Regions from separate parts of the Kroppenstedtia sanguinis genome, predicted to be linked through region 2. Evidence: riboswitches for the same ligand, from Rfam matches in the RefSeq annotation. Region 2 holds a riboswitch; each other region holds the start of a gene.

Region 1 (3,387 bases), on a different contig from region 2:
CCTTTGTTGGGAGTGACATAATCCTGGAGCACTTTCACTTCCAGCTGAATCCCCTTTTTCTCCAGATCCGGCTTCACCTGATTCAGAATTTCAGCGTGAGGCACCTGGGAGGCACCCACCTTGAGAATCTGTTTCTCATCGGTTCCTCCCGTTTCCGAACCACCACAGGCCGTCAGGGCCAGGACCAAAGATAAGGCCAAAAGTAACAATGACCATCCTTTTCTCATCATGTTTCCCCCGTTCTTTTATCGTTTATCCAAACGACGGGATACCCAATCTCCACACCATTGAACCAATTGAACCATCAAGATCAGGAGAATCCCGCAGACATATAGCATGCCATCGTTGAAAGATTGGAATCCGTAGCGAAAAGCGGCGTCCCCGAGACCGCCACCACCGACCACACCAGCCATCGCCGAGAAACTGACCAGGGTCACACAAGTGACGGTTAGCCCTGAGACGAGAGCAGGAATCGCTTCTGGAATCAAGACGCGTCTGATCACCTGAAAGCGAGTCGTCCCCATAGATCTGGCCGCCTCCACCACTCCTTTGTCCACCTCTCGCAAGGCGGTTTCCACCATTCTGGCGTAGAAAGGAGCGGCACCGGCAATCAAGGGAATGGTGGCTGCAGTCGGCCCCAGACTGGTCCCCACTAGAAATTGTGCCAGGGGAAACAGAAACAGCACGAGCACAATAAAAGGAACTGCCCGGAAGATATTCACAATGGCAGACACCACTTTTTGCAACCAAGGTTGATCCCAAAGATTTCCTCGCTCGGTCACCACTAATAGGACTCCCAGCGGAATCCCGAACAGGGCCGTAAAGAAGGTGGAAATGCCCACCATATAAGCAGTTTCTCCTGTGGCCTGCCACACGGACGGCCAATCCACTTCATGAAACATGTGCCTTCCCCTCCACCAATTCCACATCTTCTCCGATTTGGTTGAGGAGACGATTCACTTCCCCCGGCTCCCCACTGATTTGGACGGAGATCCGTCCGCTTTCATCCACTTCCCCATCTAGGCTCCGGAGGGTCACCCGGGAACTACTGACAGCAGGGCTCAGGATTTTCCACACTTGATCCCAGCGGGGAAAATCACAGCGAATCACGGTCTTTCCAGGGGAAGGGGAGTCCTGTACGCCCGTCCTTTCCACCCGCAGTTGTTGGACAAATTGGCGGATCAGGGAATGACTGGGCTGTTTGAACACCGAGTCTACCTCCCCGGATTCCACGATCCGTCCGTCATCCATCACGGCTACTCGGTGGCAGATCGATTTCACCACACTCATCTCGTGAGTAATCAACAGCAAAGAGATGCCTGTATCCCGGTTGATCTCCTTGAGTAGTCCCAAAATGGATGAAGTGGTCTCCGGATCGAGAGCGGATGTGGCTTCGTCACACAGCAAAACGTGGGGATCGTTCGCCAAAGCCCGCGCGATACCGACCCGCTGTTTTTGCCCCCCAGAGAGTTGGGCGGGATAAGCTTCCGCCCGGTTCGCCAGACCTACCCGTTCCAAAAGGGCATCCACTTTATGACGAACTTCCTGTTTCGGCCGGCCCGCCACCTCAAGAGGAAATGCTACATTCTCCCGGACTGTGCGCGACCAGAGCAAATTAAAATGTTGGAAGATCATTCCGATTTTCATACGGGCGGCTCGCAGTTCCTTCTCTCCAAGGTTGGAGATCAGTTGCCCATCCACACGGACCTCTCCACGGGTGGGGGTCTCCAGTCCGTTCACCAGCCGCAACAAGGTGCTCTTGCCTGCACCGCTGCGACCGACGATCCCGAAAATCTCACCCTTTTGCACCTCGAGATCCACATCGGTCAATGCCTGCACCGGTTCGTTATCTCTCAGGGTAAAGGATTTACTCACGTTCTTCAGTTGGATCACGTACATCACCACCCCATATAAAAAGTCCTTTCCTCAGACAAGGAAAGGACCGATTTGCGATCACGGATCCTTCCTCTCATCTGTCAGAACCTTCAAGTTCTGCAGGAATTGGCACCTTAACCATCAAATCGGTCGGTTGCCGGGCTTCATCGGGCCAGTCCCTCCACCTCTCTTGATAAGAGAAAAGCGATGTATTCAAATGTTAGATGTGATGATATCATGACCCACCCATCACGTCAACGGAAGATATTCCCTCCCTGGGATCAGGGCTGTTGATTAATCCCAAAGTGGATGATAGGAACGAAACGATCCTTTCGCTCTTCCTATTGCCCCCCATCGTAAAATATGGCTTGAGGGGACGAGGATATGGTGAGATAGCTACGATCTCTTGCAAAGAACGATAGCGAGACCCGGGAGCGGAAAGCGACCCTGGCGAGACTTGTGCCCTATGGGTGCAAAGGCGAATCAAAGCCCCACCATCCTGACCTTAGTTCCTGCCTAAAATATGGCTAATCAACACGCCTGCCCTGGGATATAGTTACTAACAGAACCAACCCTCACCCCGCACTGCCTACTGTTTCAGATGTTTTTCGGGAGATTACATTTACTTTACATTTGCGCCGAAAATCACTAATCCGGCGGCAGATCTCTTATAATAAAGATATCAAAGGAGTATGGGAGGTGCCCCAGATGAACTCACCCGCAGTTGGCAAACCCTTTTGGTTGGGCATTTTCAACGCAGCGTGTTTGAGTGTCCCGCTGTGGTTGCTCTTGTATCTGTCCCTGCGTCTGATGTTCTAATGGGAGCCACATTCCATACCCATGCTTCAGATGCTTCTGTTCCCATTCCCATTCCATATAAACATTGCAAAAGGGTTGCCTATGTGGCAACCCCCTTTTTTTCCGTTCCATTTATCTGGCACCGCTTCCCGACAGAACCACCCAAACCGTGCGCCATAAAATTTTCATATCCAAGGCAAGGGACTGACTGCGGATATAGTACATATCCAACTGGAATTTTTCCTCTGGAGTTGACTCATACCCTCCGTTCACCTGTGCCCATCCCGTCAATCCCGGCTTCACTGATAAGCGCTGTTTGAAGCCCGGAATCTCCTGGGAAAACTTCTCGGTAAAGACATGGCGCTCCGGCCGAGGGCCAATCAGACTCATATCCCCTCGCAACACATTGATCAACTGGGGAACTTCATCAATCCGGGTCTTACGGATGAACTTTCCGACGCGTGTGACCCGGGGATCATTTTTGGCCGCCCATTGCGGTCCGTTTTTCTCCGCATCGGTCCGCATGGAACGCAACTTGTACACATGAAAGCGACTTCCATTCAGCCCCACCCGTTCCTGGGAATACAAAACAGGACCCCTGGATTCCAACCGGATCGCAAGTGCCGTCAGCACCAGCACCGGTAGAATGAAGATCAGTAGAGCAATGGAGAAGACCACTTCAAACCCTCTTTTAAGGAAGGGATAATATCCGGT
Region 2 (3,387 bases):
CATCTTTGGGGCCGGGCTAGATTGGCTGGCCCACTTTCGAAAATGTAATAGTCAATATTGATATTCATAAAGATCATATCTTTTCCTGTCTTTTGGTCCCTAAGCAAAAGGAAATCCCGTCCCACCTCCCGCAACACTCCTGTGACCACCATCGCATTCCACTGATTATTGTTTTCATAGGTCAGGTGCAGAGTGATCTCTTTCCCGATGTTTCGATTCAAAACATCTTCCGTGTACACTCGTTCTGTCCGCCGTTGAGGGGTCTCATTGGCGGCAGAAGTGTAAAAGGGCGGTTGTTGCCAATAATACATCGAATTCTCTCCCTTCCTTCTTTATAAATCCCCATCTGGGACTGGACATCGGGGTAAAGGTTTTCTTATTCCTTGGTGGAACCCTGTTTCCAGACGCAGGCGTGTCTCGTCATTGAGAAGGGGAAGACTGTGTGACAAAAGGTTCAACACATCCTAATAGACATCGGGGCACTCCTGGGGGGTGGGAATGTAGAAACAGTGGGACTTGTATTGTCCGCTGTTACTCTGGTTATACCAGGTCCCAGGACAGGTGCCTACCGGGCGGAAAAACCAAAGGGCATTGGTTGCCGGGTCCCTTCGTTCACCCTGAATGACCCGCTGGGCTAACCGAATGTCCCGCTCCCGAGCCTTTTGATAAAAATAAGACGATTGCACCGCTTCAAATCCTCCCGGTGACTGAAAGATCATCTGTTGCAGGGTCCGAATGTCTTCAAAGTCGAGACATCCGGCAACCACTCGGTTTACTCCGACGATGCCCACCAGGATCATCCCTGTTTCCCCTTCTCCCTCCGCTTCTGCCCGCATCAAACGTCCCAACAATGCGGTCTGTTTCCTATTCGTCCGGATTCTGGCCATCGCTGTCACCTCATTCTCCTCCACATCTATTCGTATTTTCATAAAAAAAGAACCGGCAACGCCGGTTTCGTGATCCTAAAATCAAATGAGGAGTCCGTTCATTTGAGAGTCCCTGTCTCTGTAATCCCCCCACTCCAAAGGATGGAGGGTTCAGACGACACCCTCCATTTCCGGTTGCTGCTCCTGACAAAGACCTCCGCCTTGGACGGGGCGGGAGACAATCTGGGAAAGCTCCAGCCCCAGCTCCGTCACCACAACCGAGGTATGGGAAGGGTCCCAACGGCGCAGGATGAAAGCCACCCCGCCACGGGCAGAGACAACGTCCACCACCTCCAGCCCTATCCTCTCCAGTTTTTGGCGTAACTTCTCCGGTTCTGGCACCTCCCCTTCACGTAGCTTCATAAAGAGAAATCGGCTTCCCCCTGCTTCCCCTGCAGGCAGAAGCATAGAATCCGACAAAGGCAACTTGGGAGACGGAAGGCGAAACAGATTGCTCAAATCCTCCACCACTGCGCTAGCAGTTGGCCTCTCTCCGGCTCCCCGTCCCACCAAGGTCACATCCCCAACAACATCTCCCTCCAGATGGATCGCGTTATACACACCTTCTACCCCGGCCAAAGGATGGGATATGGGCAACAAAGAGGGGCTCACGCCGAGACTGACCGGTCCTTTCTCCCCGTATTGTTCACCTGTCGCCAACAGCTTTACGACATAACCCAGCCTTTGGGCAAGTTCCAACTCCTCTGGTGTAATGTCCCGAATTCCCTCTCGGAGGATCTGCTGCACCGAAACCTGTGTCTCAAAAGCGAGTCGACAAAGAATCGCCAATTTGTAGACAGCGTCAAATCCATCCACATCCGCTGCGGGATCCGCCTCGGCATATCCCTTCTGTTGCGCTTCTGCCAGCACTTCCTCAAAAGAGGCTCCTTCCCGGGCCATCCGAGTCAAAATATAATTGGTAGTCCCATTGAGAATTCCCGTAATCCGTTGCACACGGTTGGCCTTCAAGAAATATCCCATCGTCCCCAATACAGGGATGCCGCCTCCCACACTGGCTTCATACAAAATTTGAACCTGATGGTGCCGAGCCAAGCGCTCCAGTTGCACCCCATGTTTGGCCATCAATTCTTTGTTGGCGGTCACCACGTGGCACCCCGCCTCCAACGCTCGTTCCACATACATCCGTGCTGGCTCCGTTCCACCGATGGCCTCTACGATCACCTCCACCCCGGATTCCAAGACCCGGTCAAAATCCGTGGTGATCAACGGTTGCACTCCCTCGATTGAACGTTCCTTCTCCTTTTCTTTCACCAGAATGGATCGGACCTCAAATAACGTTTCCGTTCTTTTCAGAATCACATCCTCTTGGCTTCGCAACGTTTTGTAAACACCGCCGCCGACTGTGCCAAACCCCAACAGCCCTACACCGATTCGCTTCATCTCCGATTCCTCCTTTGAAAATGGAAAAACCCCCTCAGGATGGAGAGGGGGTGGACCGCAGCGGATCAATATCGCCGAAATTCATCCCACTCCCTATCTCTCAACGCTTAGGCGTTGCAGGATTTGGCACCTTGCCTGCAAAATTGCGCAAGCGGGTTGCCGGGTTTCATCGGGCCAGTCCCTCCACCACTCTGGATAACGAGTAGAATCCGTTTTCGATTGTAATTAGAGTCTATTATGTAACAGGAGTGATCCGGGTGTCAAACCTTTTTCCATGAGCCTAAAACGGCCCCCTTCAGGGGACCGTCTACATTCACTTTCGACGGGTCAGTTCTTCTTGGGCCATTTGAACCAGTTCTTTCACCATTTGCCCACCCACTGGTCCACCCATCTTACCCGCCTCAGAGGTTTTCATATCCCCGTTGGATCCTCCGGGGCGATATGAAACCCCTGCTTGCCGGGCCATTTCCATTTTTGCATCCACAGGACCCTGGACCTGCTTTCCGGTCTGCTGCTTCAACACCCATGCTTTCAAACGATCCATCTCTTCTCGCGCTTCCGGTACCAACAATTGACGGTTCCGTCGTCTCCGTGAAATGAAGCTCACCTCCTTTCTCCCTTAGCTTCCCCAAAGAAAAAAGCTGTCCCTCAGGACAGCTGCCATCATTTATTTAGTAAAGATGTGTTTTCCGATTTTGTGGATCTGTGGACGGCTCCAAATCCATTTGGAGGTAGCTGTATCCGGGTTGAAATAATACAGGGCATGACTCGAAGGGTCCCAACCTTTGGCGGCATCTTCCACCGCTTTTTTCGCATCGCTATCCGGGTTCATCCAGATTTGGCCATCGTCCACTGCTGTGAACGCTCCCTTCTGCATAATGACACCCTTAGCGGTGTTCGGGAATTTATCGGACTGCATCCGGTTGATGATGACTGAAGCTACTGCTACCTGTCCTTTGTAGGGTTCCCCACGAGCTTCACTGTAAACAGCCCGCGCCATCCACTGTCGGTCTTCCTGGCTCAGGGAGACTTTGTCCTTAGTAGCTGCTTTGTCAGCAAC
Region 3 (3,387 bases), on a different contig from region 2:
TTGCCATGGCATGCTTTCCAGGCCTCGACTATTTTGGAATCATGATCGCTTGCTTCATCGGAGCCGGGTTGGCTTCGGCAGTCGTTTTTGGTTTGGGTTCCCTGCAAAAGGGGGGGTCTTCCCCCTCTCGTCTCGTTTTGGCAGGGGCGGCGGTTTCTACATTTTTAGTTGCAGTTTCAGAAGGAGTCTCCCTGGTTTTTAAAATTTCCAAGGATGTCTCCATGTGGACCGCTGGTGGACTGATCGGAACTACATGGACTCAGATTTTATGGGTGATGCCGGTTATCTTCATCGGGATCCTTGTCGCGATTTACTATTCCCGTCAGCTGACCATTCTCAGTCTGGATGAAGAGGTGGCAGTCGGTTTGGGACAAAAAACGCAATACATCAAAGGGATTCTCTTTGTTGTCACCATTTTATTGGCAGGATCCTCTGTATCACTGGCTGGGAACTTGGTTTTTGTAGGCCTGGTGGTTCCCCATTTGGTACGAGCCATCGTGGGCGCGGATTACCGTCTGATCATTCCCTCTGCGGCTATCATCGGGGCTACCTTTATGTTACTGGCGGACACACTGGGACGAACGCTTCAGGCTCCCTATGAAACTCCGGTGGTGGCGATCATCGCTATGATCGGACTTCCCTTCTTTCTCGTCATTGTCCGTAAAGGGGGTCGGGCGTTCTCGTGATCCCAACTTCCACGCGTCGCAAGCAAAAGTATTGGATTTATATGCTGTTTGCTCTGATTGTACTCACAGCATGGATCAGCATGGGGTGGGGACCCGCTTCGCTATCTTATGATCGTCTGATTCCCACTTTGTTCGGTCAAGGGAGTTTTAAAGAAGAGTTCATCCTCTTTTCCCTTCGCCTGCCTCGTCTGCTGATCACCCTGTTGGCCGGGATGGCTCTCGCCTTGTCCGGCGGAGTCTTACAATCGGTGGCTCGCAATGATCTGGCGGATCCGGGGATAATCGGCATTAACTCAGGTGCCGGTGTGGCCATCGCCGTCTTCTTTTTATTTGCCCCGCTGGAGGTGGGGAACTTTGCCTATGCCATTCCCTTCATCGCTTTTGTGGGGGCGTTGGTGACGTCTTTAATCATTTATGGGCTGGCTTACGAAAAACGTACTGGGTTGCAACCGATCCGCCTGATCCTGATTGGGGTGGGATTTTCCACCACGCTCTCAGGGGTGATGACCATCCTCATCTCCTCAGCGGAACAGGAAAAAGTGGATTTTATCGCGAAATGGCTGGCTGGATCCGTTTGGGGAGTCGATTGGCCCTTTGTGTGGGCGATTTTGCCGTGGCTCTTGATCTTGGTCCCTTTTGTCTGGGTCAAATCGAACCCGCTCAATCTCCTCTCCATGGATGAACCGGTGGGGATTGGAGTAGGGTTGCGGGTGAACCGAGAGCGCCTCCTTCTCTTGCTGGCGGCGGTCGCCTTGGCGGCTGCAGCCACCTCGGTGACCGGAGGCATCGCCTTCGTAGGCCTGATGGCACCTCATTTGGCCAAAGCCATTATCGGACATCGGGCACAATTGTATTTGCCGATCTGTCTGTTGCTCGGTGGCTGGCTATTGCTGACGGCGGATACCATCGGAAGAAACTTGGTCGGGCCGGAGGGGGTCCCTGCGGGAGTGATCGTATCGATTATTGGTGCGCCTTATTTTCTCTATCTGTTGTTCAAAAGGACGAATCGCTGGGGAGAGAGATGAGTCATATGGAATCCTCCAGGCGGGTTGTTTTGGATAGGGAGATCGTGTTCACCCCCGTTCCGATGTACCGATCGGGACCAGGATTAATCAACAGCCCTGAATCCCCTTTTTTCTTTTTAGTATAATTTATCTTGACAGAACAGTCGTTTTCGTTTAGGGTTAAATCACAAATTCATATCAGAACATCCTTATCACGAGTCGGGGGAGGAATCTGGTCCGATGATCCCGCGGCAACCTTTATTCGTTTGATCCGAATAAAAAGGTGCCAAGTCCAGCAGGCCTGCAAGGGTCTGGAAGATAAGGAAGAGCGGAATTACAACTAAACCTCTTCCTTAGGAAGAGGTTTTTTAGTTCCGATCAGGTGGGATGCGGGCAACTCTCGCACCTAGGATGTTCATTTTATCTATAAAACATACTAAACACATGCGTTTAGTTATGAATGTGAGGAGGGATTCGGTTGAGCAGTACAGTCGTTGAAACAGAGGCTTCCGAGCCAAGAGCAGAAAATGAAATCCAATCCAAAGAGTATCGCAAGGTGGCCTGGGCCAGTTTTATCGGAACCAGTATCGAGTGGTATGACTTCTATCTGTACGGGTCCTCCGCTGCTCTGATCTTCCCCGCCTTATTTTTTCCCACTATTGATCCGCTGTACGGTACCATCGCAGCTTTTACCACTTATGCCGTCGGATTTATTGCTCGTCCGCTGGGAAGCGCCGTTTTTGGGCATTTCGGGGACCGGGTGGGACGGAGGAACGTTCTGATGCTCTCCCTCCTCGTGATGGGGGCGGCCACCTTTCTAATCGGTCTGCTGCCCACTCACCAATCGATCGGCATCGGCGCTCCGCTTTTGCTCAGTCTCCTCCGTTTAATTCAGGGTTTCGCAGTCGGCGGGGAATGGGGGGCGGCCGTGGTAATGACCGTGGAACATGCTCCACCTGGGAAGCGCGGATTTTATGGGAGCTTTCCTCAGTTGGGAGTGCCGGTGGGGTTGCTCTTGTCCACACTGGTGTTTTCTCTCTTCTCCAACCAATTGTCCGAGGAGGCTTTCCTGGCTTGGGGATGGCGACTTCCCTTTCTGCTGAGCGCAGTGCTCGTTCTGATCGGAGTCTATGTCCGCTGGAAACTGAGTGAGTCACCAGTGTATTTAAAACAGCGGGCGGAACAGCCTCAGGTGGACACTCATCCGGTGCGGACGGTATGGCGTGAGGAGAAAAAACCGTTGTTATTGACGATCGGCATGAAATTGTTGCAGAACGCATTATTCTACATCTATAGTGTGTTTTTGCTCAGCTATCTCGCGGAAACACTCCAGATGGATTCTTCTGTCGGATTGAATGCGATCATGATCTCATCTGTCGTCGGCTTGATCACTCTGCCCCTGTGGTCCTATGCATCTGACCGGATCGGGCGCAAGCCGGTATATCTATTTGGGGTGATCGCATCCATGTTGTTCATCTTCCCCTTTTTTTGGTTGGTGGACACCGGTTCCGTCCTTTGGATCACTATCGGCGTGGTGCTCGGATTGAATATCTTACACGATGCCATCTACGGTCCTCAGGCTGTTTACTACTCCGAACTATTCGGCACCCAGGTGCGACTGAGCGGAGCCTCGATCGGTTATCAGATCGGAGCCGTCTTGTCAGGCGGTTTGTCACCGATCATTGCTTCCTCCCTAT
Region 4 (3,387 bases), on a different contig from region 2:
CCAAATTGATCACATCATAACCGTTGTTGGACAAAATGATCTCCACCAGATTTTTCCCGATATCGTGAACATCCCCCTTCACTGTGGCCAATAGGATCTTTCCCTTGCTCTCCTGACTGGTTTTCTCCATGTGAGGCTCCAAAAAAGTGACCGATGTCTTCATCACTTCAGCGCTTTGGAGCACTTCTGCCACGATCAGCTGGTTATCATTGAACAGACGGCCCACCTCATCCATTCCTTTCATCAGGGGGCCGTTGATGATCTCTAGCGGTTTATACTTTTGCAATGCTTTTTCCAAATCGGGAATCAGCCCGTCTTTACTTCCCTCTACCACATATCGGGCTAAACGTTCTTCCAGAGGGAGACTCTGCACTTCTTCTTTCTGTGTCGGCTTCTTATCCCGGTAAAATCCAGCGAATTTCGCCAGAACATCGTCATAGTTTTCTTCGTTGGTTCCGAAGAGGAACAACTCCGCCTGTTTTCGCTCTGCTTCGGAAATCGAAGCGTAACGTTCCAACCGCTCTGTATTGACGATGGCATAGTCCAACCCCGCCCGGGTGCAATGATATAGACAGACCGCGTTCAACACTTCCCTGCCGGCGGTGGGCAAACCAAAGGAGACATTGGATACCCCGAGTATGGTGCTACATTTCGGCAATTCTTTCTTGATCCGACGGATGCCTTCAATGGTTTCTCCAGCAGCTCCGATATAAGCTCGGTCCCCCGTTCCCACAGGGAAGATCAGGGGATCGAAGATGATATCCTCCGGCGGAATGTGGTAATCGTTCACCAACAAGTCATAGGAGCGTCTGGCTATGGCCAGTTTTTGCTCCGCCCGGACAGCCATTCCCTCCTCGTCGATAGTACCTACGACCACGGCGGCTCCGTATCGGTGGATGAGCGGTACCACCTCCCGGAAACGGTCTTCTCCGTTTTCTAAGTTGATGGAATTGATGATCGCTTTTCCCTGGGAATACCTCAAGGCCCCCTCGATTACTTGGGGATCCGTGGAATCGATCATCAGAGGAACCTTCACTTGATTGACGGCAAACTGAAGGAACCCTTCCATATCCTCCAGCTCATCCCGGTCTGGGTCCGCCAAACAGATATCGATCACCTGGGCCCCTCCCTTCACTTGCCGCCGGGCGATTCCGGAAGCTTCCTCATACTTCCCCTCGCGGATCATGTCGCGAAACTTGCGGGAGCCAATCACATTGGTCCGCTCACCTACCAGAATCGGGCGGTTATCCTCCTCCAGAAAAAGGGGTTCAATCCCGGATACCGCAGGGGAATGGGCAGGATTGCAACGACGGGGCTCCTTGTCCGCCAGCGTTTCCGCGATCGCCTCGATGTGTTCCGGCGTCGTCCCGCAACACCCCCCGGCCACATTGATCCAACCCTGCTCGGCAAATCCAGCCAGTTTTTGTGCCAGGCCTCGTGGAGTCTCATGGTAGTGCCCCTCCTCATCGGGAAGTCCGGCATTGGGGTAACAACTCACTCCGCAATGGGCCAGCCCGGAAAGAGTCCGTAGGTGATCCCGCATGAATTCCGGACCCGTGGCGCAGTTCAACCCTACGGTCAGGGGATTTAAGTGTTGAATGGACAGATAGAAGGATTCCACGTTTTGCCCTGCCAACATCGTTCCCATGGGTTCAATGGTACCGGAGATCATCAGGGGCACTTCGCTACCCAATTGCGCAAAGGCTTGCCGAATCCCGATTCCCGCCGCCTTCACATTGAGGGTATCCTGGGAAGTCTCCAGCAACAGAAGATCGACTCCTCCTCGAATCAAACCTTGGGCTTGTTCCCGGTAGGAATCCACCAGCTGATCAAAGGTGACTCCCCCAGTGACAGAGAGGGTCTTAGTAGTGGGACCGAGAGCTCCCGCCACATAACGAGGATGATCCGGCGTAGTGTAGTCTGCGACCGCTTCTACTGCCAATCTCGCCGCCTGCCGGTTGATCTCCTCTGCCTGTTTCTGCAACCCATACTCCGCCAGCACCACCGGGGTCGCCCCAAAGGTGTTGGTTTCAATCACATCGGCTCCGGCCTGCAGATACTCTCGATGAATCCTCCGGATCAAGTCCGGTCGGGTCAAGTTGAGGTATTCGTTGCAACCGTCGTACTCTTCCCCTCCAAAATCTTCTGCTATTAATGCTGCCCCTTGCAATTGAGTGCCCATCGCTCCGTCAAGAACCAATATCTTCTCCTTCAGCCTTTGCTGGATCGGTTTTTTTCCAACTGTGCGGGTCATCCCTAGTTCACCCCTCAGAAAAGTAAAAAACCTTCCATCTCTCTGAGATGAAAGGTCCGCTATTTCCAATTCGGTCTCTCATCTGACAGAGATTTACTCTGCAGGAATTGGCACCACACCGCGCGCAAAATGCACAGTAGGTTGCCGGGCTTCATCGGGCCAGTCCCTCCGCCTCTCTTGATAAGAGAATCAAGTATTCGGTTGTGAGGATTGATTGTAAATCATCAATCCCTAAGTTTCCGTTAACTATAATAAATCGACTCATCCTTGTCAATATCTAGTTTGATCCAGGCATGTGGATTCGCTCAATGAGGGGGGATCCTATTCTTCCACGTTCCGCTCCTTAGCATCCTCTCAAATATTCATCAATGCGCCTCCCCACCCCTTGGATCAACTGTTGCAACTGTTGGGAGGCTTCGAGGGCGGAGGATCCGATGGTGGCAAAGTAGATCTTGATTTTCGGTTCCGTACCCGATGGACGCAGACAAATCCAGGCCCCCTCGGGGAGATGAAACTTAAGCATGTTTTCCTTTGGGAGCCCGTATAATCCCTGTGCAAAGTCCTCCATGCCAAGCAAGGGAACACCAGCGATTCTCTGAGGAGGATTCTGTCGCCAGTCCGCCATGATCTCCTGGATCTTCCGGGCCCCCTCCATCCCTTGCAATGTTCGGGTTTGCATGCCCTCCGCAAAGTAACCATAGGTTTGATACAATTCTTCCAGGACTACATATAAGCTTTTTCCTTGGCTTTGATACTCCGCCGCCGCTTCGGAGAGGAGCATCGCCGTCACCACGGCGTCTTTTTCCCGAGCATGGGTTCCAGCCAAATAGCCACAGCTCTCCTCATATCCGAAAATAAACTGATAGTCTCCGCTTCGCCTGAATTCCTCGATTTTTTGGCCAATATATTTAAAACCGGTTAAGGTATTAAACACCTCAACACCGTAAATCTGTGCAATCCGGGCTCCCATCTCCCCGGTGACCACAGTTTTGACCATGGCTCCCTTAGGCGGCAGGGTTCCCCTTTTCTTCATGGTGGAGAGAAGGTAATGAAAAATTAAGACCCCAGTCTGATTTCCCGTCAGAGGGGTATACCCTCCTTTTCCGTCTGAGATGGCAACCCCGATCCGATCC

The links. A riboswitch is a leader RNA that binds a small molecule or an ion and turns the genes downstream of it on or off. The one in region 2 is predicted to bind S-adenosylmethionine.
Region 1: it holds a riboswitch for S-adenosylmethionine, as region 2 does, so the genes downstream of both, JOD24_RS06075 (methionine ABC transporter ATP-binding protein) here and JOD24_RS12935 (homoserine dehydrogenase) in region 2, are expected to answer to the same signal.
Region 3: it holds a riboswitch for S-adenosylmethionine, as region 2 does, so the genes downstream of both, JOD24_RS00785 (MFS transporter) here and JOD24_RS12935 (homoserine dehydrogenase) in region 2, are expected to answer to the same signal.
Region 4: it holds a riboswitch for S-adenosylmethionine, as region 2 does, so the genes downstream of both, metH (methionine synthase) here and JOD24_RS12935 (homoserine dehydrogenase) in region 2, are expected to answer to the same signal.

What each region holds. Positions count from the first base shown of each region.
Region 1 covers NZ_JBNPXF010000007.1:58,234-61,620, forward strand. Annotated here, with positions in the region: gene JOD24_RS06065 (MetQ/NlpA family ABC transporter substrate-binding protein) at 1-227, opposite strand, end outside; gene JOD24_RS06070 (methionine ABC transporter permease) at 246-902, opposite strand; gene JOD24_RS06075 (methionine ABC transporter ATP-binding protein) at 892-1,893, opposite strand; SAM riboswitch class I at 1,967-2,075, opposite strand; gene JOD24_RS06080 (sugar transferase) at 2,806-3,387, opposite strand, start outside.
Region 2 covers NZ_JBNPXF010000023.1:4,735-8,121, forward strand. Annotated here, with positions in the region: gene JOD24_RS12925 (spore coat protein GerQ) at 1-311, opposite strand, end outside; gene JOD24_RS12930 (cell wall hydrolase) at 465-887, opposite strand; gene JOD24_RS12935 (homoserine dehydrogenase) at 1,038-2,327, opposite strand; SAM riboswitch class I at 2,418-2,529, opposite strand; gene JOD24_RS12940 (alpha/beta-type small acid-soluble spore protein) at 2,641-2,934, opposite strand; gene sleB (spore cortex-lytic enzyme) at 2,995-3,387, opposite strand, start outside.
Region 3 covers NZ_JBNPXF010000001.1:157,736-161,122, forward strand. Annotated here, with positions in the region: gene JOD24_RS00775 (FecCD family ABC transporter permease) at 1-686, shown strand, start outside; gene JOD24_RS00780 (FecCD family ABC transporter permease) at 683-1,711, shown strand; SAM riboswitch class I at 1,897-2,015, shown strand; gene JOD24_RS00785 (MFS transporter) at 2,169-3,387, shown strand, end outside.
Region 4 covers NZ_JBNPXF010000008.1:88,481-91,867, forward strand. Annotated here, with positions in the region: gene metH (methionine synthase) at 1-2,254, opposite strand, end outside; SAM riboswitch class I at 2,330-2,441, opposite strand; gene JOD24_RS06885 (phospho-sugar mutase) at 2,598-3,387, opposite strand, start outside.